One region of the Nonomuraea sp. JJY05 genome, then DNA from elsewhere that is predicted to be linked to it. Evidence: riboswitches for the same ligand, from Rfam matches in the RefSeq annotation. Region 1 holds a riboswitch; each other region holds the start of a gene.
The links. Region 1 has a riboswitch for cyclic di-AMP ahead of ACFKCF_RS27715 (coiled-coil domain-containing protein). Riboswitches for the same ligand answer to the same signal wherever they lie in the genome.

Region 2: linked by a shared signal. The riboswitch ahead of ACFKCF_RS25850 (C40 family peptidase) and the one ahead of ACFKCF_RS27715 (coiled-coil domain-containing protein) in region 1 are both predicted to bind cyclic di-AMP.
Region 3: linked by a shared signal. The riboswitch ahead of ACFKCF_RS13330 (C40 family peptidase) and the one ahead of ACFKCF_RS27715 (coiled-coil domain-containing protein) in region 1 are both predicted to bind cyclic di-AMP.

Annotation. Positions count from the first base shown of each region.
Region 1 is NZ_JBIEIS010000018.1:9,363-16,193, forward strand. It holds gene ACFKCF_RS27705 (ATP-binding protein) at 1-252, shown strand, start outside; gene ACFKCF_RS27710 (DinB family protein) at 262-762, opposite strand; gene ACFKCF_RS27715 (coiled-coil domain-containing protein) at 784-1,740, opposite strand; cyclic di-AMP (ydaO/yuaA leader) riboswitch at 1,746-1,887, opposite strand; gene galT (galactose-1-phosphate uridylyltransferase) at 1,952-3,031, opposite strand; gene ACFKCF_RS27725 (DeoR/GlpR family DNA-binding transcription regulator) at 3,028-3,804, opposite strand; gene ACFKCF_RS27730 (50S ribosomal protein bL37) at 3,939-4,016, shown strand; gene ACFKCF_RS27735 (TrpB-like pyridoxal phosphate-dependent enzyme) at 4,052-5,362, opposite strand; gene ACFKCF_RS27740 (uridine kinase) at 5,401-6,027, opposite strand; gene ACFKCF_RS27745 (hypothetical protein) at 6,030-6,434, opposite strand; gene ACFKCF_RS27750 (hypothetical protein) at 6,481-6,651, opposite strand.
Region 2 is NZ_JBIEIS010000016.1:73,797-80,627, forward strand. It holds gene cimA (citramalate synthase) at 1-589, opposite strand, end outside; gene ACFKCF_RS25830 (DsbA family protein) at 782-1,438, opposite strand; gene ACFKCF_RS25835 (O-methyltransferase) at 1,475-2,119, shown strand; gene ACFKCF_RS25840 (branched-chain amino acid aminotransferase) at 2,158-3,255, opposite strand; gene ACFKCF_RS25845 (3-isopropylmalate dehydrogenase) at 3,472-4,518, opposite strand; cyclic di-AMP (ydaO/yuaA leader) riboswitch at 4,620-4,763, shown strand; gene ACFKCF_RS25850 (C40 family peptidase) at 4,941-5,342, shown strand; gene ACFKCF_RS25855 (ROK family transcriptional regulator) at 5,456-6,622, opposite strand; gene ACFKCF_RS25860 (sugar ABC transporter substrate-binding protein) at 6,724-6,831, shown strand, end outside.
Region 3 is NZ_JBIEIS010000008.1:4,334-11,164, reverse strand. It holds gene ACFKCF_RS13355 (type III pantothenate kinase) at 1-19, shown strand, start outside; gene ACFKCF_RS13350 (hypothetical protein) at 86-577, opposite strand; gene lysX (bifunctional lysylphosphatidylglycerol synthetase/lysine--tRNA ligase LysX) at 724-2,205, shown strand; gene ACFKCF_RS13340 (winged helix-turn-helix transcriptional regulator) at 2,280-2,681, shown strand; gene ACFKCF_RS13335 (LuxR C-terminal-related transcriptional regulator) at 3,292-3,504, shown strand; gene ACFKCF_RS13330 (C40 family peptidase) at 3,532-4,482, opposite strand; cyclic di-AMP (ydaO/yuaA leader) riboswitch at 4,578-4,726, opposite strand; gene ACFKCF_RS13325 (amino-acid N-acetyltransferase) at 5,004-5,573, shown strand; gene ACFKCF_RS13320 (RDD family protein) at 5,659-6,831, shown strand, end outside.

The DNA.
Region 1 (6,831 bases):
AACGCGGTGCGGTACGCGATGTACGCGGCGGGGCGGCGGGAGATCGAGCTCTTGCTGATGCGCGTACAGCCGCACGTGCTGCTGGCGGTGGCCGACCCCAGCGACGAGGTGCCGCGCCCCAAGGAGCCGGACTTCATCTCCGAGAACGGGCGCGGCCTCTACATCGTCGAGACCTACAGCCAGTGCTGGGGCTGGGACCCGCTGGCGCGCGGCGGCAAGGCCGTGTGGGCGTTGTTCCGCACCGAGCCCTGATCGCTCCCGCTAGTCTCCGGTCACCCCGTCGATGCGCTCGCGCAGCAGGTCCGCGTGCCCGTTGTGACGGGCGTACTCCTCGATCATGTGGATGAGGATCCAGCGGTGGGTGCACTCCCGCCCGTTGCGGTCGCCGACGGCGTCCAGCGGCTTGGCGGCCGAGATGGCGCGGGCGCGCTCGATCTCCTCCTCCCACGTGGTGAAGGCCTCCTTGACGGAGGCGCTGTCCACCTCCTTGAAGTCGGCGTCGTTGTCGCGGTCCTTGTCCCACAGCTTGGGGAGGTCCTCGCCGTTCAGCACGCGGCGGAACCAGGAGCGTTCGACGTGGGCCATGTGCCGGACCAGACCGAGCAGGGACAGAGCCGAGGGTGAGGCGGAGCGCAGGCGCAGCTGATCGTCCGACAGGCCCTCGCACTTGACTGCGAGGGTGCCGCGGTGCCATTCGAGCCAGTTGTTCAGCGTGGTCCGCTCATCGCCGGTGAGAGCCGGCGGAATCCGGGTGTCAGTCATGATGTCCGACCTTATCCAGCTTCAGTACATCGAGATGTGGACGTGGTCGTAGTGGTTCTCGGTGATGCTGCCGCGGTCCGACATGGCCCGCCAGCCCGAGCCCATGTTGATGCGCTGCTTCCAGATCACGTACTTGACGCCGAGCTTGGCCTTGTTCTTGAGCGCCCAGTCCGCGATGCGGTCGCCCAGGGCGTTGTTGATGGCCGCGGGCATCGTGCCGCCGGTGCTCATCATGAAGTCGCAGGCCCGCCCCAGCGGGTGCTCGCCGCTGGAGCCGGAGCGGAAGCAGCCCACCGTGTACGGCAGCTTGAAGTTCTTCTCCAGCTCCGCCTTCATCAGCCGCGTACGGGCCGTGATGTTGTCCGAGCCGGTGGGCAGCTCGGGCGCCCAGCTGCCGTCGGACTTGCGGCCGGGGCCGAACGGCACGAGGTCCTGGAGCTTCTTCTTGATGTCGTCGATGACGTCCTCGGCCTCGGCGCGCTGTTCGGAGACCTCTTTGGCGTCCACGCCGATCCGGGTGGCCAGCGCGGCGGCCTCGTCGGAGGCCTTCTTCTTGTCGTCACGGGCCTTGGCCACCCCCTGGACCAGGGCCTGCCGCTCGGCCGTCAGCTGCTCCAGCAGGGCGGCGCCGCCGCCGTTCTGCACCATCAGGACGGAGGGCAGCGACGGGTCGTGGCTCTGGTAGCGCATCCTGGCGAGCTCGCCGACCCGCTGCTCGGCGGCGGCCAGCGTCTTCTCCGCGGCCGTCAGCCGCTCCTTGGCCGCCTTGGCGGCCGCCTGCGCCTTGGCCAGCTCGACGCGCTTGAGGTTGTACTTCTCGATCAGCTTGTCGATCTTGCCGTTGAGCTGCTTGAGCTGGGCGCGGAGCTCGGCCTCCGACGGCTTGGGCGCCGCCGAGGCCGCGGTCGCCGGCAGGAGTGCGACGGCGGCGGCCGTGACGAGGCCGATGGCGAAAGTCGCGGGGGACACAGCCGCCACGTGGATGTTCCTCTCCCTCTGCCGGCCGGGTTAGCTGACGGGTTCGGGCTGGGAGCTGCGTGCCCTACCACCGAAGTGGATTCACCCCAGGTGCGGATGGGTCCCCGGCTCCCGGGCGACTCGCCCGGGATTAGGCGTGTGCCGGATGTTACGGCCGGCACAAAAGGGATGTTAGTGGTAGATCACGAGTAACGCGACCCCCATTAGAAATCTAATAGTGATCTACTTGTGATCGAAGCATCCGAGCGGCCTCCTCCGGCAGCACGTCGTTCACGAAGGCCCCCATCGCGGACTCCGACCCGGCCAGGTATTTGAGCTTGCCCGGCGCCCGTCTGATGCTGAACAGCTCCAGGTGCAGGTAGCCGAGCTCGCGGTCCTGCCGCACGGGTGCCTGGTGCCAGGCCGAGATGTACGGCATCACCACGCCGAACAGGTCGTCGAAGGCCCGCAGCACCGAGGTGTAGAGGGGCGCGAACGCCGACCGCTCCTCATCCGTCAGCGCGGCCAGATCGGGCACCTGCCGGTGCGGGTAGATGTGCACCTCGTACGGCCACCGCGCGGCGGCGGGCACGAACGCCGTCCACAGCTCGTTGGCGGCCACCACGCGCGTTCCCGCGGCCCGCTCGGCGGCCAGCACGTCGGCGAACAGGTTGCCCTTCGAGTAGCGCCTGGCGGCGGCGAGCTGGAGCTTGGTCCTGGGCGTGACGTACGGGTAGGCGTAGATCTGGCCGTGCGGGTGGGCCAGCGTGATGCCGATCTCCTCACCCCGGTTCTCGAAGCAGAACACCTGCTCCACGCCCTCGATCCCGGACAGCTCGGCCGTCCGGTCGGCCCACGCCTCCATGACCAGCTCCACCTGGCCGTCGGAGAGCCTGGAGAAGGACGACGAATGCTCAGAGGTGAAGCAGACCACCTCGCACCGCCCCACCCCCGGCCGGACCTCACTCAAGCCCCCCGCATCCGCGTAAGTCCCGAAATTGCCGGAGAAGGAGGGGAATCGGTTCTCGAACACCACCACGTCGTAGTCGTACGACGGCACCTCCGTCGACCGCGTGTCCGACGACGGGCACAGCGGGCACTCGTTCGCCGAGCCGGTCGGCTGGAACGTGCGCGTCTGCCGATGCCCCGCCACCGCGATCCACTCCTCGGTCAGCGGGTCGTAGCGCAACTCGGAGGCCACCGGCCGGGGGTCGAGCACCCGCCGGTCGATCGCGCTCCGGTCGGCGTCGTCCCGCCGATCGAAGTAGATCAGCTCACGGCCGTCGGCCAGGTGGGTGATGGTGCGCTTCACGAGCCCTCCGCGATGATCAGTTCTCCGGCCCGTTCGGCCAGCTCCATGCGTGCGTCCTCAGGCAGCCCCGCGTCGCTGATGACCACGTCGGCCTCGGTCAGCTCGGCGATGGTGCTGATGCCGACCGTGTTCCACTTCGTGTGGTCGGCGGGGATGACCAGCCTGCCGGCGGCCGTCACCAGCTCCCTGTCGGTCTCCGACTCCAGCAGGTTGGGGGTGGTGAACCCGGCCCGCACGCTCATCCCGTGCACGCCGAGGAACAGCGTGTCCACGTGCAGGCGGCGGATCGCGGCCACGGCCACCGGGCCCACCAGCGCGTCGGACGGCGTGCGCACGCCGCCGGTCAGCACGACCGTGCGGTCGGGACGCGGGTTGCGGTGGAAGACCTCGGCGACGGGGATCGAATTGGTGATCACCGTCAGCTCGGGGACGGCGATCAGGTGGCGGGCCAGCGTCCACGTGGTCGTGCCCGCCGAGAGCGCCACGGCCGTGCCGGGCCGGACGAGGCCGGCCGCGCGGCGCGCGATGGCCTCCTTCTCCTGCTGCTGGCGGGCCGACTTGGCGGTGAAGCCGGGCTCCTCGGTGGAGCCGGGGCCCAGGGCGGTGGCGCCGCCGTGCACCTTCTCCAGCAGGCCGCGCTCGGCCAGCACCTCGAGGTCCCGGCGGATGGTCATGTCGGACACGCCGAGCTCGCGGACGAGGTCCGCGACCCGGACTCCGCCGTTGCTGCGCACGCGTTCGAGGATCGTCTGCTGCCGCTGCTGTGCGAGCACGCCCGCTCCTTCCAACAGATTCCACCAAATTATGACACGGAATTGTTGGGGAATGTTAGTTCGCGTGCTGCGCTTGCGCTGGTCAGCACGGGCGGCGAGGCTCGTGGCATTACCCGATCACCGGAGGCGAGCTTATGGCCAGGCGCGCACGCAAGGGCAAGGCACGCAAGAAGAAGAAGGCGAACCACGGCAAGCGCCCCACGGCGCGTTGACCGGGTGGCCGCCTCTCGCGGCGGCCACCCCGCTTTCATCCCGGCAGCTCGGTCAGGGCCCGCTCGATGCGGTCCTGCGGCAGCGTGTAGTCCTCCAGGTGCCCGGCCAGGTAGCGGTCGTACGCGCCCAGGTCGAAGTGGCCGTGGCCGCAGAGCGCGGTCAGGATCACCTTCTCCTCGCCGCTCTCCTTGCACCGCAGGGCCTCGGCGATCGTCTCGGCGAGCGCGTGCGTGGGCTCGGGCGCGGGCACGATGCCCTCGGTCCTGGCGAAGCGGACACCGGCCTCGAAACACTCGCTCTGGGCACGGGTGACCGCCTCGAACAGGCCCAGCTCGTACATGTGCGACAGCAGCGGCGACATGCCGTGGTAGCGCAGGCCGCCCGCGTGGATCGGGTCGGGGACGAACGCGTGGCCCAGCGTGTGCATCTTGAGCAGCGGCGTGAGGCCCGCGGTGTCGCCGAAGTCGTAGGCGTACACACCGCGCGTGAACGACGGGCAGGCGGCCGGCTCGACCGCCCTGAACACCGTCTGGATGCGCCCGGCCAGCTTCTCGCGCAGGAACGGGAAGGTGAGGCCGGCGAAGTTCGAGCCGCCGCCGGTGCAGCCGATGACCAGGTCCGGCATCTCGGGCAGCTGTTCCAGCGCCTCCTCGCCGATCACGGTCTGGTGCAGGAGCACGTGGTTGAGGACCGAGCCGAGCGCGTACCGGGCGTCGGGCGTGGCGGCGGCCACCTCGACGGCCTCGCTGATCGCGATGCCCAGGCTGCCGGGCGAGTCCGGGTCGTCCGCCAGCACCTTGCTGCCCGAGCCGGTGATGGGTGACGGGCTGGCGTGGACGGTGGCGCCGTACACCTGCATGAGAGAGCGGCGGTACGGCTTCTGGTCGTACGAGGCGCGCACCATCCAGATCCGGCACTCGATGTCGAACTGGGAGCAGGCGAACGCCAGGGCCGACCCCCACTGCCCGGCGCCGGTCTCGGTGGTGAGCAGGCGCACCCCTTCGCGGGCGTTGTAGTACGCCTGGGGCACGGCCGTGTTCGCCTTGTGCGACCCGGCGGGCGAGACCCCCTCGTACTTGTAGTAGATCCTGGCCGGCGTGCCGAGGGCCTTCTCGAGCCGGCGCGCCCGGATCAGCGGCGTCGGCCGCCAGAGCCGGTAGACGTCGAGCACCTCTTGCGGGATCGGGACGAACCGCTCACCGCTCACCTCCTGGCCGATCAGCTCCATCGGGAAGAGCGGAGCCAGGTCGTCGGGCCCCACGGGCTCGCGCGTCGCCGGGTGCAGCGGCGGCGGTGGCGGGGCGGGCAGGTCGGGAACGATGTTGTACCAGTGGCTGGGGATCATCGCCCCAGTCTGCGCCGCTCACGCTCCGCGTTCCAGCATCAAGCGTCGCGGGTCACGACGGCGAGTCTGCGGGGATGATCGGCCCTGACCACGACGTCGGCCGTCTGCTGGGGGCGTGCCTCCCGCTCGTACCGCTCGTACGCGGGCAGCCGCCACCGCTCGTCCTCGGGGGTCCCGCGCTCCAGCGCCCCCGCCGACAGCCACACGTGCACGCTCACCTCGAACGCCAGCCCCCGTCCCAGGAGCAGCGTCCCGTCCACGATCAGCACGCCGCCCGGGGCCAGCTCCTCGTACGACGCCCGGTACGCCCGGTCGACGCGGCTGTCCCAGAGCCGCGGCAGCACCCGCCCGGAGCCGCCCTCGTCCAGGGGCTCCAGCACTTCCCTGCGCAGCGCCTTGACGTCGAGCCGGTCCTCGTAGAAGGCGTCCGGATCGGTCCTGCCGTGCTCCAGCCGCAGCGACGCGGGCCGCAGGAAGTCGTCCGCCGACACGCGCAGCACGGGCCGCCCGCGCAGCCGGAGCGGGGCGACGAGCTCGTCCGCCAGCGTCCCCGGACGCGCCGCCGGAGCCCCGTCCACGGCCATCCGCACCCACCCCGGCCGCCCGGCGGCCAGTTCGGCCAGCTCCTCGACGAGGCCGTCACGGGAGATCGCTCGTGCGCGCATGCCTACGATCGCAGCCCCGCCCCGAACCGGTCCCTCTCCGCGGCAGCGTGGCGCAGCGCCCCGCCGACGGCCTTCTGCCTGGGCAGCGGGGTGAGCCAGATCGCGGGCAACCCCCGCTCTGCGGCCGGCGGCGCGGCGCGCATGCCGAGCGACTCGCCGCGCGACTCGCCGACCAGGAGCAGGCGCCCGGCCCGCTCAGGGTCGAGGGCCCGCCGAGCCCGCTCCATGACCCAGCCGGCCGGCTCCCCCGCGTCCCGGGTGGCCGGCGACTGCCACCAGACCTCCCGCACGGACCAGCCGTACCGCCTGAGGACCGCACCGGCGAAGTGGAGAAGGGGACGGGCGGCCACCCGATCAGGATCGCCGTCGTGCCGCGTCGCGGCTCCGAAGATCCTTCCAGGCACCATCCCCCAAGGATAGGCACAGCCGCGAAGGCCGGTCGTCTTCAGGTCTTCACATGCACATCCAGCAGTAGAGCAGCTCATCCGCTTCCCTGGCCCGGCGCGCCAGCCCGACGAACGCCTCGACGAGGGACAGCAGGTTCCCGGCCTCTGCGGCCCCCGCCCACTGTCTCGCCAGCTCGGGCAGACGCTCGTCGTCCACGTCGGCCAGGGTGTCGCGCACGGACGCCGACAGTTCGAAGATCCCCGGACCGTCCAGGTACGGCGAGTCCGGCGGCAGCGCCTCCCACTCCTCGCACCCCGTCGAAGACCGGCTGGCCCGGCAGAACCGGGGCCTCCGTGCGCCCGAGGTCCGGCCGCACCGTCGCCGCCTCGCGGTCCGCGGCCCGGTAGTAGTCATAAA
Region 2 (6,831 bases), on a different contig from region 1:
CCTCGTGGACGATCTCGGCCAGCTCGTCGGGGAGCATGCCGCCGTTGGTGTCACACAGGGCGATGACGTCGGCCCCGGCTTCGGCGGCGGTCCTGAGGACTTCGAGCGCGTAGGCTGGATTGGACTTGTAACCGTCGAAGAAGTGCTCGGCGTCGAGGAAGACTCGCTGCCCCTCCGCACGAAGGTGAGAGACCGTGTCGCGGATCATCGCGAGGTTCTCCTGGAGAGTCGTGCGGAGGGCCAGCTCCACGTGCCGGTCGTGGCTCTTGGCGACAAGGGTCACGACCGGCGCGCCGGATTCGCGCAATGCGGCCACCAATGGGTCGTCGGCTGCCTTCACACCGGCCCGGCGGGTCGCACCGAACGCGGCGAGCTGCGCGTGCTTCAGGTCCAGCTCTGTTTGAGCACGCCTGAAGAACTCTGTGTCCTTGGGGTTGGCGCCCGGCCAGCCCCCCTCGATGAAGCCGACGCCCAGACCGTCCAGGTGGCGCGCGACAGCGAGCTTGTCGGCGACGGTGAGGTTGAGCCCCTCCTGCTGGGCGCCGTCACGCAGTGTCGTGTCGTATACGTGGAAGCGGTCGTCGGCCATGAGTCTCTCTTCTCTGGAAGCCTCTGGAAAGCAAAAAGACCCCTCACGGACGTGAGAGGTCTGCGCGCTGGCGGTGTCCTTTGTCAGCCAGCGCGCCTGCTGATAATGAGCAGACCGTAGAACATGGTGCCGCCCAGTTTGCCACACGCATTCAGCATCTGGCACATCGATCTCAGCTTCTGGGACAAGCCTTTACACGGTGACGCCGCCACCACCTGTGATGACGCGCTCGAGCGCGGCCGGGTCGAACGCCTCGTTGCCCAGCAGCTGCCCGTTGAGCAGCACCGTGGGCGTGCCCTGGAGGCGCACCTTCGCCGTCTCCGCGAGATGGGCCTGCGCGTACGACTGCGACCTGACGCACTCGTCCACCGACGCCCCCGCCTGCCTGGCGGCCTTGACCAGGTCCTCGACGGCGAATCCGGACGCCTCGCCGTGCGGCGCGGGCTGCATGGCGTACAGCTCGTCCCTGAAGGTGAGCCAGCTCTCCTCGGGGACGCAGCGGGCGGCAGCGGCGGCGCGGATGGAGTTGGAGCGCATGGGCTCCTCCTGGAAGATCGTCACCGGGTGGAAGATGACCTTGACCTTGCCCTCCATGGCGAGTTTCCTGATGGTGGCGTCCACCTTGGCGTGCATGTCCCTGCAGATCGGGCAGTCGAAGTCCTCGTACACGTCCAGCACGGGAGCGTTCCCGCCCCGGTCGGCCAGCACCATCGAACCGTCCACCTGCCGGGTCAGCCGCACCCCGCCGGATGACCGGCCCGACTCCGAGAACGACAGCACCCCGAGTACGGCGATGGCCACACACGCGAGCGCCACCACCAGCAACCGCTTCATCATCCGCCCACTCATCGCGCAGACCCTACCCGATGCCGGGAGAATGGACATATGAAGGCATACCTCCTCGATCCCGCCGTAGCACAGTACGTCTTGGCCCACACCACGCCGCCCGATCCCCTGCTGGACGAGCTGGCGAAGGAGACGCTCCGCGTCACCGGGGACGCCGCCGGCATGCAGATCTCCCCTGACCAGGGCACCTTCCTGACCATGATCACCCAACTCGTGGCGCCCCAGGTCGTCGTCGAGGTGGGCACGTTCACCGGCTACTCGTCCGTGTGCATCGCCAGGGGCCTGTCCGGCGGGCGGCTGCACTGCTTCGACGTGAGCGACGAGTGGACCTCCATCGCCCGCCGCTACTGGCACGAGGCCGGGGTGGAGGACCGCGTGACGCTCACGCTCGGGCCCGCGCTGGAGACGCTCGCCGCTTTCGACCAGACCGTCGACCTGGCCTTCCTCGACGCCGACAAGGGCAACTACCCGGGCTACTACGAGCTGCTCATGGAGCGCCTGCGGCCCGGCGGGTTGATCGTGGCGGACAACACCCTGCGCAGGGGCCACGTGGCGGACCCGGCGCACGAGGAGCAGACCACCGTGGAGATCCGCCAGTTCAACGACCTGGTGATGGAGGATCCGCGGGTGACCGTCCTCATGCTGCCGGTCGCGGACGGGATGACCCTGATCAGGAAGAACTAGGCGCGGCGGCCGGGCCCTCGCGGACCCGGCCGTCCCAACTAGGCGATCTTGTGGATCCAGTTGTGGGTGTCGGGGCGGGCGCCGTACTGGATGCCCACCAGCTCCTCACGCACCCGCATCGTCACCGGGCCGGGGTTGCCGTCGGCGACGCTCCAGGAGCGGTCGGCGCCCTTCACCGTGCCCACCGGCGTGACCACGGCCGCCGTCCCGCACGCGAACACCTCGGTGAGCTCCCCGGACTCGCACCCGGCCTGCCACTCGTCGATCGAGATGAGGCGCTCCTCGGTCTCCAGGCCGAGGTCGCCGGCCAGCTCCAGGATGGAGTCCCTGGTGATGCCGGGCAGCAGGGTGCCGGTCAGCGCGGGGGTGACGAGCTTGTCGCCGAAGACGAAGAACAGGTTCATCCCGCCCATCTCCTCGACGTACTTGTGCTCGTGGGAGTCCAGCCACACCACCTGGTCGCAGCCGTTCTCCACGGCCTGCCGCTGCGCGACGAACGCCGCCGCGTAGTTCCCGCCGCACTTCGCGAAGCCCGTGCCGCCGGGGGCGGCGCGCGTGTACTCGGTGGACAGCCAGACGGAGACGGGCTTGAGCCCGCCCGTGAAGTACGAGGCCGCCGGGGAGGCGATGACCATGTACTTGTACGACTTCGACGGGTAGTTGACCCCGAGCCCCGCCTGCGTGGCGATCATGAAGGGGCGCAGGTAGAGGCTGTGGCCCTCGGTCGTGGGCACCCACTCCTTGTCGGTCTCGACGAGGAGCTCCAGCGACTCCACGAACGCCTCCTCCGGCAGCTCAGGCATGGCCATCCGGAGCGCGGAGCGGTTGAAGCGGCCGGCGTTCGCGTACGGGCGGAACGCGACGATCGAGCCGTTGATCTGGCGGTAGGCCTTGAGCCCCTCGAACAGCTCCTGCGCGTAGTGGAAGACCGAGGTGGCCGGGTCGAGCGAGAGGGGGCCGTACGGCAGGAGCTTGGCGTCGTGCCAGCCCTGCCCCTCGGTGTAGTCGATCGAGATCATGTGATCCGTGAAGGTCTGCCCGAAGCCGGGGTTCGCCAGTACCTGCTCCCGCTCGGCCGCGGTGCGAGCGTGGTCGGATAGCTGCACGTCGAAGCTGAGCTTCTGAGCGATGGTCATGACGGAGGTCCTTCTCTCTGCGAATTCTGCCCAAATCTACAGAAATCTGCGGATCGGTGCTGGTGGGCGGGTGCTGCCCGGAAGACAGCCCCGTACTTCCTATTGTCTCGCTATATGGGATGGCAAGCGGCCAATGGGGCGATCAGCCCTTTTGGACGCAAAAAAGCGCCTGGCGGCCCTCTTCGGACCACCAGGCGCGTTGGAGGCTAGGCGGTCCTAGCCGGATACTCGCGCGGTGATGTCGTCACCGATCTCGTGAGTGGTGCGACCCGCCCAGCCGGCCAGCCGCTCGAGGATGTCGTCGGCGACCGCCTGCTCGACCTTGGCCGCCTCGGCGTGCAGGCCGAGGTGGTCGAGGAGCATGGCGACGGACAGGATGGTCGCGGTGGGGTCGGCCTTGCCCTGGCCGGCGATGTCGGGGGCGCTGCCGTGCACCGGCTCGAACATGCTCGGCGCGGACCGCTCGGGGTTGATGTTGCCGCTGGCGGCCAGGCCGATGCCGCCGGCGATGGCGGCGCCGAGGTCGGTGATGATGTCGCCGAACAGGTTGTCGGTGACGACCACGTCGAACCGCTCCGGCTGGGTCACGAAGAACATCGAGGCCGCGTCGATGTGGCAGTAGTCGGTCGTGACCTCGGGGTATTCCTGCGCCAGGCGGTTGACCGTGCGCTGCCACAGGTCACCGGCGAAGGTGAGGACGTTGGTCTTGTGGACGAGCGTCAGCTTCTTGCGCGGCCGCGTGACGGCCTTCTCGAACGCGTAGCGCACCACGCGCTCGACACCGTAGGCGGTGTTGAGCGACTCCTGGGTGGCGATCTCGTGCGGGGTGCCGCGCCGCATGGCGCCACCGGTGCCCGCGTAGAGACCCTCGGTGCCCTCGCGGACGACGATCATGTCGATGTTCTCGGCGGGCGTGTCGGCCAGCGGGGTCGCCACGCCGGGGAACAGCTTGACCGGGCGCAGGTTGACGTAGTGGTCGAACTCGAAGCGGAGCCGGAGCAGCAGATCGCGCTCGAGGATGCCCGGCGGCACGCTGGGGTCGCCCACGGCGCCGAGCAGGATCGCGTCGTAGCCGCGCAGCTCTTCGAGCACGGCGTCGGGCAGCGTCTCACCGGTACGGTGATAGCGTGCGGCTCCCAGGTCGTAGTGAGTGGGCTCGATCTTCGTGCCGACTGCCTCCAGGACCTTGAGCCCCTCGGCCACGACCTCGGTGCCGATCCCATCGCCGGGGATGACGGCCAGACGGATGTTACGCGACTCCATGGGCCGTACCTTACCGCGTCGTCTCGACTGACGAACACTTCATCTCATTTTTCGGACGCCCCGTTTGTCCGGTATTGCGGTTCTTTGACCGTTTCGTTAAAGTCACCGACCAGCCTAATCCGCGCAGCCGTTGCGTGGAGTCGGGGACCCACTTCCCCCTGGGGCGAGTCGGCATCCCCATGCCGTAGGGCTACTTCCAGGCCCGAGCCCGTCAGCTAACCCGGCCGGCCGTATGGAAGGACAGACCCCTGTCTCGAATCGCCATTGTCCTGGCGGCGGGCGCCGCCGGGCTCATCCTGGCCTCCCCAGCCCACGCCTCGACCAAGGTCGAGGACCCCACCACTCTGACCGGCACCCAGATCAAGGAAATCCAGGAGAAACAGGTTCCGAAGCCCGCCTGGAAGATCGCCCTCAAGTTCGCCATGAGCAAACGCGGCACACCGTACGTGTGGGGCGGCGCCAGCCCGAGCGGATACGACTGCTCCGGACTCATGCTCAGGGCGTACGAGCACGCCGGAATCGAACTCCCCCGCACCGCGGCCGAACAGTACGGCGCGTTCGGCAGAAAGATCGCCTGGGAGGACCTCAAACCCGGTGATCTGGTCTTCTTCCACGGCCTCGGGCATGTCGGGATGATCTCCCGGCCCGGCTACATGGTCCACTCCCCGCACACGGGCGACGTGGTCAAGGAAGAGCGCCTGACCTCCTGGCGCAGAGACTCCTTCGTGGGTGGCGTCCGCCCCGACCCCAAGGGCGTGCGGCTCTGGTTCAAGCTCAAGAAGGAGCGCGACGAAACGCCCACCACTCTCACGGCCACCCTGTAGGAGGCTTGCGCGCCCGCCTCCCCGCGTGCGGTCACCTGTAGGAGGCTTGCGCGGGCGCCGACCCGCGTGCGGTCACCTGTACGAGGCTTCCGCGCCCGCCTCCCCGCGTGCGGTCAGGGGAGGCGGGCGTCGAAGATGAGGTCCCACGCGCGGGTCCTGGCGCGGGCCACCGCGCCCAGCAGGACACCGCTGTCCCCCAGCGTGCTGGCCACCACAGACGGCCGCAGCGGGCCGAGCTCGGCGATGCGACCCTCGATGGCCTCGCCCAGCAGGTCCAGGTTGCGGCCCACGCCACCGCTGAGCACGATCACCTCCGGATCGAGCACGGCCGCCACCGCCACCAGCAGGCCGCCGATGCGGCGCCCCTCGGCCTCCACCACCGAGCGCGCGACGCCGTCGCCGGAGGCCGCCGCGGCGAAGATCTTCTTGGCCGTCTCCAGGCTCAGTCCGGCGGCGCGGGCCGCGCGGACCACCCCGGGGGCGGCGGTCACCGCCTCCGTGGCTCCGTGGGCCAGGGCGTCGCCGGCCGGCGGCGGGGGGTCTTCGGCCGTGGGCACGTACGAGACCTCCCCCGCCGCTCCCCGGGCGCCCACGTACAGCTCGCCGTTGATCACGATGCCCATCCCGACGCCGGTCCCGATGGACACCAGCGCGAAGTTGGACTTGCCCCGTCCCGCCCCATGCACGTGCTCCCCGACGGCGGCCAGGTTGATGTCGTTCTCGATGACGAGGTCGACCTCCAGCGCGGCGCGCAGGCGCTCGGCCAGGTCGGAGCCGGGCAGGTTGGGGGCGAACTCCAGGCGTCCGAGCGCCGGGTCGTACACGCCGGGCGATCCGACGACGGCGCAGGCGAGGGCGGGCCAGTCGACGTCGGCCTCGCGGGCGGCGGCCCGGCACAGCTGCCCGACCAGGACGGCCAGCTCGGCGGAGGTCTGGGCGGTGTTGCGCCCGTCTCTGCGGCCGGCGAAGGCGCCGCGCAGGTCGGCGATGCCGACCCTGATCCAGTCGCGCCCGATGTCGACGCCGGCGACGTGGGTGGCGGCGGCGTTGAGGTCGTACAGGGACGTGACCGGCCCCGGGCGGCCGGACACCTCGCCGACGACGTGGACGAGCCCGTCCTCCTCCAGCCCGGCCAGCGCCGCGGACACCGTGGGCTTGGACAGGCCGGTGATCTTGGCGAGGTCGGCGCGCGAGGTGGGACCGTGCTCCTGAAGATTGTCGAGCAGGCGGCGCTCGTTCAGCACGCGCAGCAGCCGCGGATTACCCAGGTCCCCCCGCATCTCACCCTCCTTTGAGGCAACAGAGCCTAGCCAACTCGCCTGATAGTAAATTACCTTTCTTACCAAACACAGGGGCGGCACATCCGGAAGGACGAAGTGCGATGCACCGAGCATGGCGATCAATCCCTGTCGCGGCGGTCCTCCTGGCCGCCGCCTGCGGAAACGCCGGAAACGGCAACGGAGACGGCACCGGCGCCACCACCACGACC
Region 3 (6,831 bases), on a different contig from region 1:
CAACAGGAACACCACCTGATCCCCGACACGGAAAAGCGGCCTCCCGCCGGGGTGGGAGGCCGCTCGCGCGTCCGGGGACGACTCGTCACTCGCTCTCGGCGGTGTAGAGGTACTCCCAGCGGCCGCACTTCGTGGGGTAGTTGCTGTGCTGGCCGATCTGGCAGACCTTCACCCGCACGCTGAAGACGTCGTTCTCCGAGAAGCTGAACTTCTTGTAGCCGGGGAAGCCGCAGTACTTCTTGGAGTAGACCGGTGACCAGTCGTGGTCGAAGTCGCTGGCCTCGAACTTCACGAATGCGCACTTGCCGCCCTCGTCCTCGTCACGGTTGTCCAGGTCGTAGAGCCGGCCTCTGACGGTGACCTCGTTCGACTCGCCGTCCTCGTCCCAGCTGACGCCGATCCAGCCCTGCGACTTCGCCAGGCCGTTCTTGGAGTAGACGGGGCTCCAGTAGTCGGAGTAGTCGTTGTCGTAGCCGGCGGCGCCGACCGTGCTGGCGCTGGCGACGGAAGGCAACGACAGGGCCACGGCGCTGGTGGCGGCGACGGCGAGGAAGCCTGTCGCGATCTTCTTCAACATCTTCTCTCCTTGAGCTCCCCTTGGACCGGCTCCCTGCCGGTTCCCCCCTGAGCTCGTGAGACATTGATAGAAGAGGGCTCTTGCAGCGGTCCTGCAGCGTGCCGACGAACCCTTGCAGGTCGCCATATCCCCTACCCTTTGTTGTTGTGAGCGACGAACTTCCCGAGCAGATGCGCATCCGGAGGGAGAAGCTCGACCGCCTTCGCAGCGAGGGCGTCGACCCTTACCCGGTGAATTTCCCCCGTACGGCCACCAACGCCGAGGTCCGGGAGAAATACCAGGGCCTGGAGCCCGACACCGCCACCGGTGACACGGTCGCGGTCGCGGGGCGCGTCATGCTCAACCGCGTGGGCGGCAAGCTCTGCTTCGCCACGCTCCGCGACGGCGGCGCCGACCTGCAGGTCATGATCTCGCTCGACAAGGTGGGCGAGGACTCGCTGGCCGCGTGGAAGCGCGACGTCGACCTGGGCGACCACGTGGGCGTGACCGGCGAGGTCATCACCTCGCGGCGCGGCGAGCTGTCCATCCTCGCCGACAGCTGGCAGATCACCGCCAAGTGCCTGCGCCCGCTGCCGGAGAAGCACGTCGGGCTCACCGACCCGGAGGCGCGCGTCCGCCAGCGCTACGTCGACCTCATCGTCAACGACGAGTCGCGGAAGATGGCCCGCCTGCGCAGCGCCACGGTTCGCGCGGTGCGCGACTTCTGGCACGAGGAGGGCTACCTCGAGGTCGAGACGCCCATGCTGCAGCCCATCCACGGCGGCGCGGCGGCCCGGCCCTTCAAGACCCACATCAACGCCTACGACATGGAGCTCTACCTTCGCATCGCGATCGAGCTCTACCTCAAGCGGCTCGTGGTCGGGGGCATCGAGAAGGTCTTCGAGATCAACCGGAACTTCCGCAACGAAGGCGCCGACTCCACGCACAACCCCGAGTTCACGATGCTCGAGGCGTACGGCACCTACCTCGACTACAACGACATGGCCGACCTGACCCAGCGGATGTACCAGAAGGCCGTCGTGGCCGCCCTGGACACCACGGTGGTCGTCCACGACGGGGTGGAGGTCGACCTCGGGATCGCCCGGTGGCCGCGCATCACCCTGTACGGCGCGGTGTCGGAGGCCGTGGGCGAGGAGATCACCACCTCGACCGGCCTGGAGGAGCTGCGCAAGATCGCCGACCGGCGCGAGATCCACTGGGACCCGAAGTGGGGTCAGGGCAAGCTCGTGCAGGAGCTCTTCGAGGCCCTGGTGGAGCACACGCTGGTCCAGCCCACGTTCGTCATGGACTACCCGCTGGAGACCTCGCCGCTGACCCGCCAGCACCGGGACAACCCGCTGCTGACCGAGAAGTGGGACCTGATCGGCTTCGGCACGGAGCTGGGCACCGCCTACTCGGAGCTGATCGACCCGATCGAGCAGCGCCGCCGCCTGGTGGAGCAGTCCCTGCTGGCCGCCGGGGGCGACCTCGAGGCGATGCAGCTGGACGAGGACTTCCTGCAGGCCCTCGAGTACGCGATGCCGCCCACGGGGGGCATGGGCGCGGGGATCGACCGGATGATCATGGCCTTCACCGGCAAGAACATCCGCGAGACCATCCTGTTCCCGCTGGTCAAGCCCACCCACTGAGCCGCGTCTTGGAGCGCCCGCCCCGGGCGCTCTACTCTCTCCTGGTAAGTGGGAGCCGGGGAAGGGGTGTGCGAGTGGCCACGAAGACGGCGGCGGAGCAGCGCGACGAGGCCCGGCAGGTCTTCGACGCCTACTTCGCCGAGTGCCCCTCCAGGAAGCTGCTCGACACCCTCAGCGACAAATGGGTCACCCTCCTGCTCACGGCGCTCTCGGAGGGTCCGCGCCGCTACAGCGACCTGTCCAGGCGCCTCGCGGGCGTCAGCCAGAAGATGCTCACGCAGACCCTGCGGGGCCTTGAGCGCGACGGCCTGGTCTCGCGCACGCTCACCCCTTCGGTGCCGGTACGCGTGGACTACGCGCTCACGCCGCTGGGCGAGAGCCTGATGCCGTTGGTGGCCGCGATCAAGAGCTGGGCCGAGACCCACATGGAGGACGTCGAGGCCGCCAGGGGCCGCTACGACGCCGCCAACGCCTGAGCGATCATCGCCGTCGCGAATCCGGCTTCCGGGCCGCCCGGTTCTCGATCCGAAGCCGCTTGTAAGCATCGCGTCAAGGTCGCCGGGGCCCGGGTCAGCGCCTGCCCGCAGTGCTCCGGCCACCCCTGTGACCACCGCGCCCCGCGCCGCTCACGCGCACCCGGAATCGAGGTCGCCCGGCACACTCGGGGCCCTCCACACGGTCGGATCCCAGGGTGGAGATTCCCCCAGTGGATTGATCACGTCGCCTTAATCAACCATCTGACCTGGGTTGTCGGATCGCATGGTCACGCCGTACAAAGCGAGCGATTGGTGGCTGATCCCATGGTGGAAAGATCACGCCATAGATGTATCGATCATGGGGAATATCCATACCACGCTGATCGAAAACTGGAACGCAGGTCAGGGTCATTCCGGAAGCCCCAATGTGATCACTCTACGTTCTGACATATCGCGAGTACGTCATATATAACGGATCATGTCAATAGCGCTCGTCAAGTGCGGCCATTGTCATGCTTGACGACCTTTCCAGGATGCGTTTACCGTCTGCGAGGAGCGGCTTTGGCCCGTCTGTGAGGTCCAAGTTCTGCTGTTGGGGGGAGGGCTCCCGATGGATGTGCTCACTGAAGGCGTTGAGCTCAGCCATGCTGATTTGGCGTTGCTGGCGGAGTTGGCCAAGGGAGTCACGGTCGATCGGGTAGGGCGGCGGCTGGATATCAGCGGGCGCACGGTTCGCCGAAGATTGCGGGGCATCTGCGATCGCATAGGCGTGGCCACAGCGATCGAGGCCGTGGCCTGGGCAGCCCGCCGCCAGCTGATCTAGCCGCGGCGGACCGCCGGGGTGCCGCGCTCAGTCGGCGATGCGCACCGCGCCGGCGAACGGCCGCCTCGCGATCGACGCGATCCGTACGACGTCACCCGTCTGCGGGGCGTGCACCATCATGCCCCCGCCGATGTAGATGCCCACGTGGTGCAGGTCGCTGTAGAAGAACACCAGGTCGCCCGGCCGGAGTTCCTCGCGCGAGATGTGCCGGCCGGCCGTCCACTGGTCGCCGGTGTAGTGCGGCAGCGAGATGCCCACCCGCTGGAACGCCGCCATGACGAGCCCGGAGCAGTCGTAGGAGCTGGGACCCTCGGCGCCCCAGACGTACGGCTTGAGCTGCTGCGTGAGCGCCCACCGCGCGGCCTCCGCGGCCTTCCCCGAGCCCGGGATCGGCAGGTTGACCCGCACGGCCCGCGTGCCGGGGCGCCCGGCCTCGCCCAGGGCCCGCCTGAACAGGCTGCTCTCGACCTTCGCGACCAGCTTCGTGATCCTGTCGCGCTTGCCGTCGAGCTCGGTGACGAGCTTCTGGACCTCGTCGATGCGGGCCGTGGCGCTCTCCTTGGCGCGGGTGGCCGTGTCCATCGCCTTGGTGAGCTGGTTGATCTCCTCGCCCTGCTCGGTCTGCAGCGCGTACGAGGTCGCGGCGCGGTTGAGGAAGCCCTCGGGGTCGTCCGAGGTGGCGAAGGCGAGGGTCTTCAGGCCACCGGTGATGTAGGCGTTCTGGGCCAGCGCGACGGCCCTCGCGCGCTTGGTGGCCAGATCCGACTCGCTGCTCGTCAATGTCTTCTGCGCCGCCTCAGCGGCCTTCTTGGCGGTCTTGAGCTTCTCCCGCTGGCCGTTGTACTGCTCGGTCAGCGTCTCGATGTCGGTGTGCAGCTTCGTGGCCTGGTTGGCGAGCTCTTTCAGCGAGGGCTCGGGATCCGCGGACGCCGGACCGACGGGGATGGCGAACAGCAGCGCGGCGACTGTGAGACTCACCACACCGATGCGGCGCGGTCGCCGAGCCCGTTCCGGAGGGCGGGCGTGCTTGCCCGCCGACTTCCCCCCACCGCTGAGCGTGGGCTTCACCAACCAGCTCCTCTCGTCGACGCCTACCGGGTTAGCTGACGGGTTCGGGCCGGAGCAGCCCTACCGAGAGACTCGGATTCACCCCGGTGGTGGCGTCGCAGTCGCCACCGGCGGTTCCCCGGCTTCCCTTGCGAGAATTGGGCGTGTCTCCCGCGCGACACGCGGGGAACATTGTCGCTGGACACTAATGCACTCCGGGTTCGTGCTCAACCAGAACTGCCAAGTCTGTAGAGGTTTCACAACCGAAGGGTCACAAGGTGATCTCGTGGGCACCCGTGCAGAAGAGGCCCTATGCCCCATTCGTCCGCGCTTTCGGCGGGCGCGAGCTGGCCGCGCCCGTCCCGTGCCGAGCTGACCACGAGATGTAACAAGATGGGCCGAGACATGGGAGTTAGGGCTGAGCCGTAATGAGATCTGTACCCTGGAGAACCATGGAGCAGGTGGCCGAGCTGACAGTGCCCGAGACCGCGGTGGTGGTCCGGCGTGCCCGCACGCCCGACGTACGCACGGTCAGGCGCCTGGTCGACACCTACGCGGGGGCGGGGCCTCGACTCCTGGAGAAGGCCACGGTGACGCTGTACGAGGACGTACAGGAGTTCTGGGTGGCCGAGCGAGGCGGGCAGGTCGTCGGCTGCGGCGCGCTTCACGTGCTCTGGGAGGACCTCGCGGAGGTCCGCACGGTGGCGGTGGATCCCGAGTGCCGGGGGATGGGCGTCGGCCACCGGATCGTCTCCGCGCTCATCCAGCAGGCCAAGGATTTGGGTCTGCGACGTGTATTCTGTCTTACTTTTGAGGTCGACTTCTTCGCGCGGCTCGGGTTCCGCCCGATTCAGGGCACGCCGGTCTCACCCGAGGTCTACGCCGAACTGCTGGCCTCGTACGACGAGGGTGTGGCGGAGTTTTTGGATCTTGAACACGTCAAGCCGAACACGCTGGGAAACACCCGCATGCTGCTCCACCTGACATCGGGTGACGTGGACCTTGACCAGATGGAAAGGTGATTGTTGATACCTATGTCGATACGTTGGGCAGCACAGGCATGTGTCCTGACACGTGCCACATGCGCACTCGAAGCGAGGTGACACGGTGAGCACCGGACAGCCGCCGTATCCACAGGACGAATCCGGCGACAACTCTGCGCCTCCCTATTACGGGCAGCAGAACCAGGGCCGCCACCCCGGCGAGCCCGACCCGGACGCGACTGTGATCGGCTACCGGGCGGACGACGCCTACGGGCAGCAGGGCTACGGCCAGCAGCCCCAGTACGGTCAGCAGCAGCAATACGGTCAGCAACCCCAGTACGGGCAGCAGCAGTACGGTCAGCAACCCCAGTACGGGCAGCAGCAGCAGTCCCAGCCCGGCTACGGCCAGCAGGCCCAGCAGGGCTACGGCCAGCAACCCCAATACGGCCAGCAGCAGCAGTCCCAGCCTGACTACGGTCAGCAGTACGGGCAGCAGCAGGGCTACGGGCAGCAGCCCCAGTCGGGACAGCAGGGCTACGGCCAGCAGGCCCAGTCCCAGCCCGACTACGGGCAGCAGTACGGCCAGCAGCAGTCCCAGCCCGGTTACGGCCAGCAGGCCCAGTCCCAGCCGGGCTACGGCCAGCAGCCGCAGTCGGGACAGCAGGGCTACGGCCAGCAGTACGGGCAGCAGCCGCAGTCCCAGCCGGACTACGGCCAGCAGCAGTACGGCCAGCAGCCGCAGTCCCAGCCGGACTACGGCCAGCAGCAGTACGGCCAGCAGCCGCAGTCCCAGCCGGACTACGGCCAGCAGGGCTACGGGCAGCAGCAGCAGTCGCAGCCCGACTACGGCCAGCAGGGCTACGGGCAGCAGTCCCAGCCCGGATACGCCCAGCAGGGCTACGGCGACCAGCAGTACGGGCAGCAGCAGTACGGCCAGCAGGGTTACGGGCAGGCGCAGCAGTACGGCCAGCCCGGCTACGGTCAGGCCTACGGCCAGCCCGGGCCCGTGGGCGTGCAGCCGCCCGGCGCTCCGGCCCCCCTGGCGGAGTGGTGGCAGCGTCTGGTGGCCAGGCTCATCGACGGCGTCATCCTCTTCATCGTGAACCTGGTCATCACCGCCATCATGACGGCGATCTTCGTGGCCAGCTACGTCTCGAGCAGCGGCGCCAGCAGCGGTGTCTTCTCGAGCGTGATCGTGGGCATCCTGGCGACGATCATCGTGACCGCAATATGGGTCGGCTACGACTTCTTCCTGCTGAAGGCGAAGGGCCAGACCGTCGGCAAGATGGTCATGGGC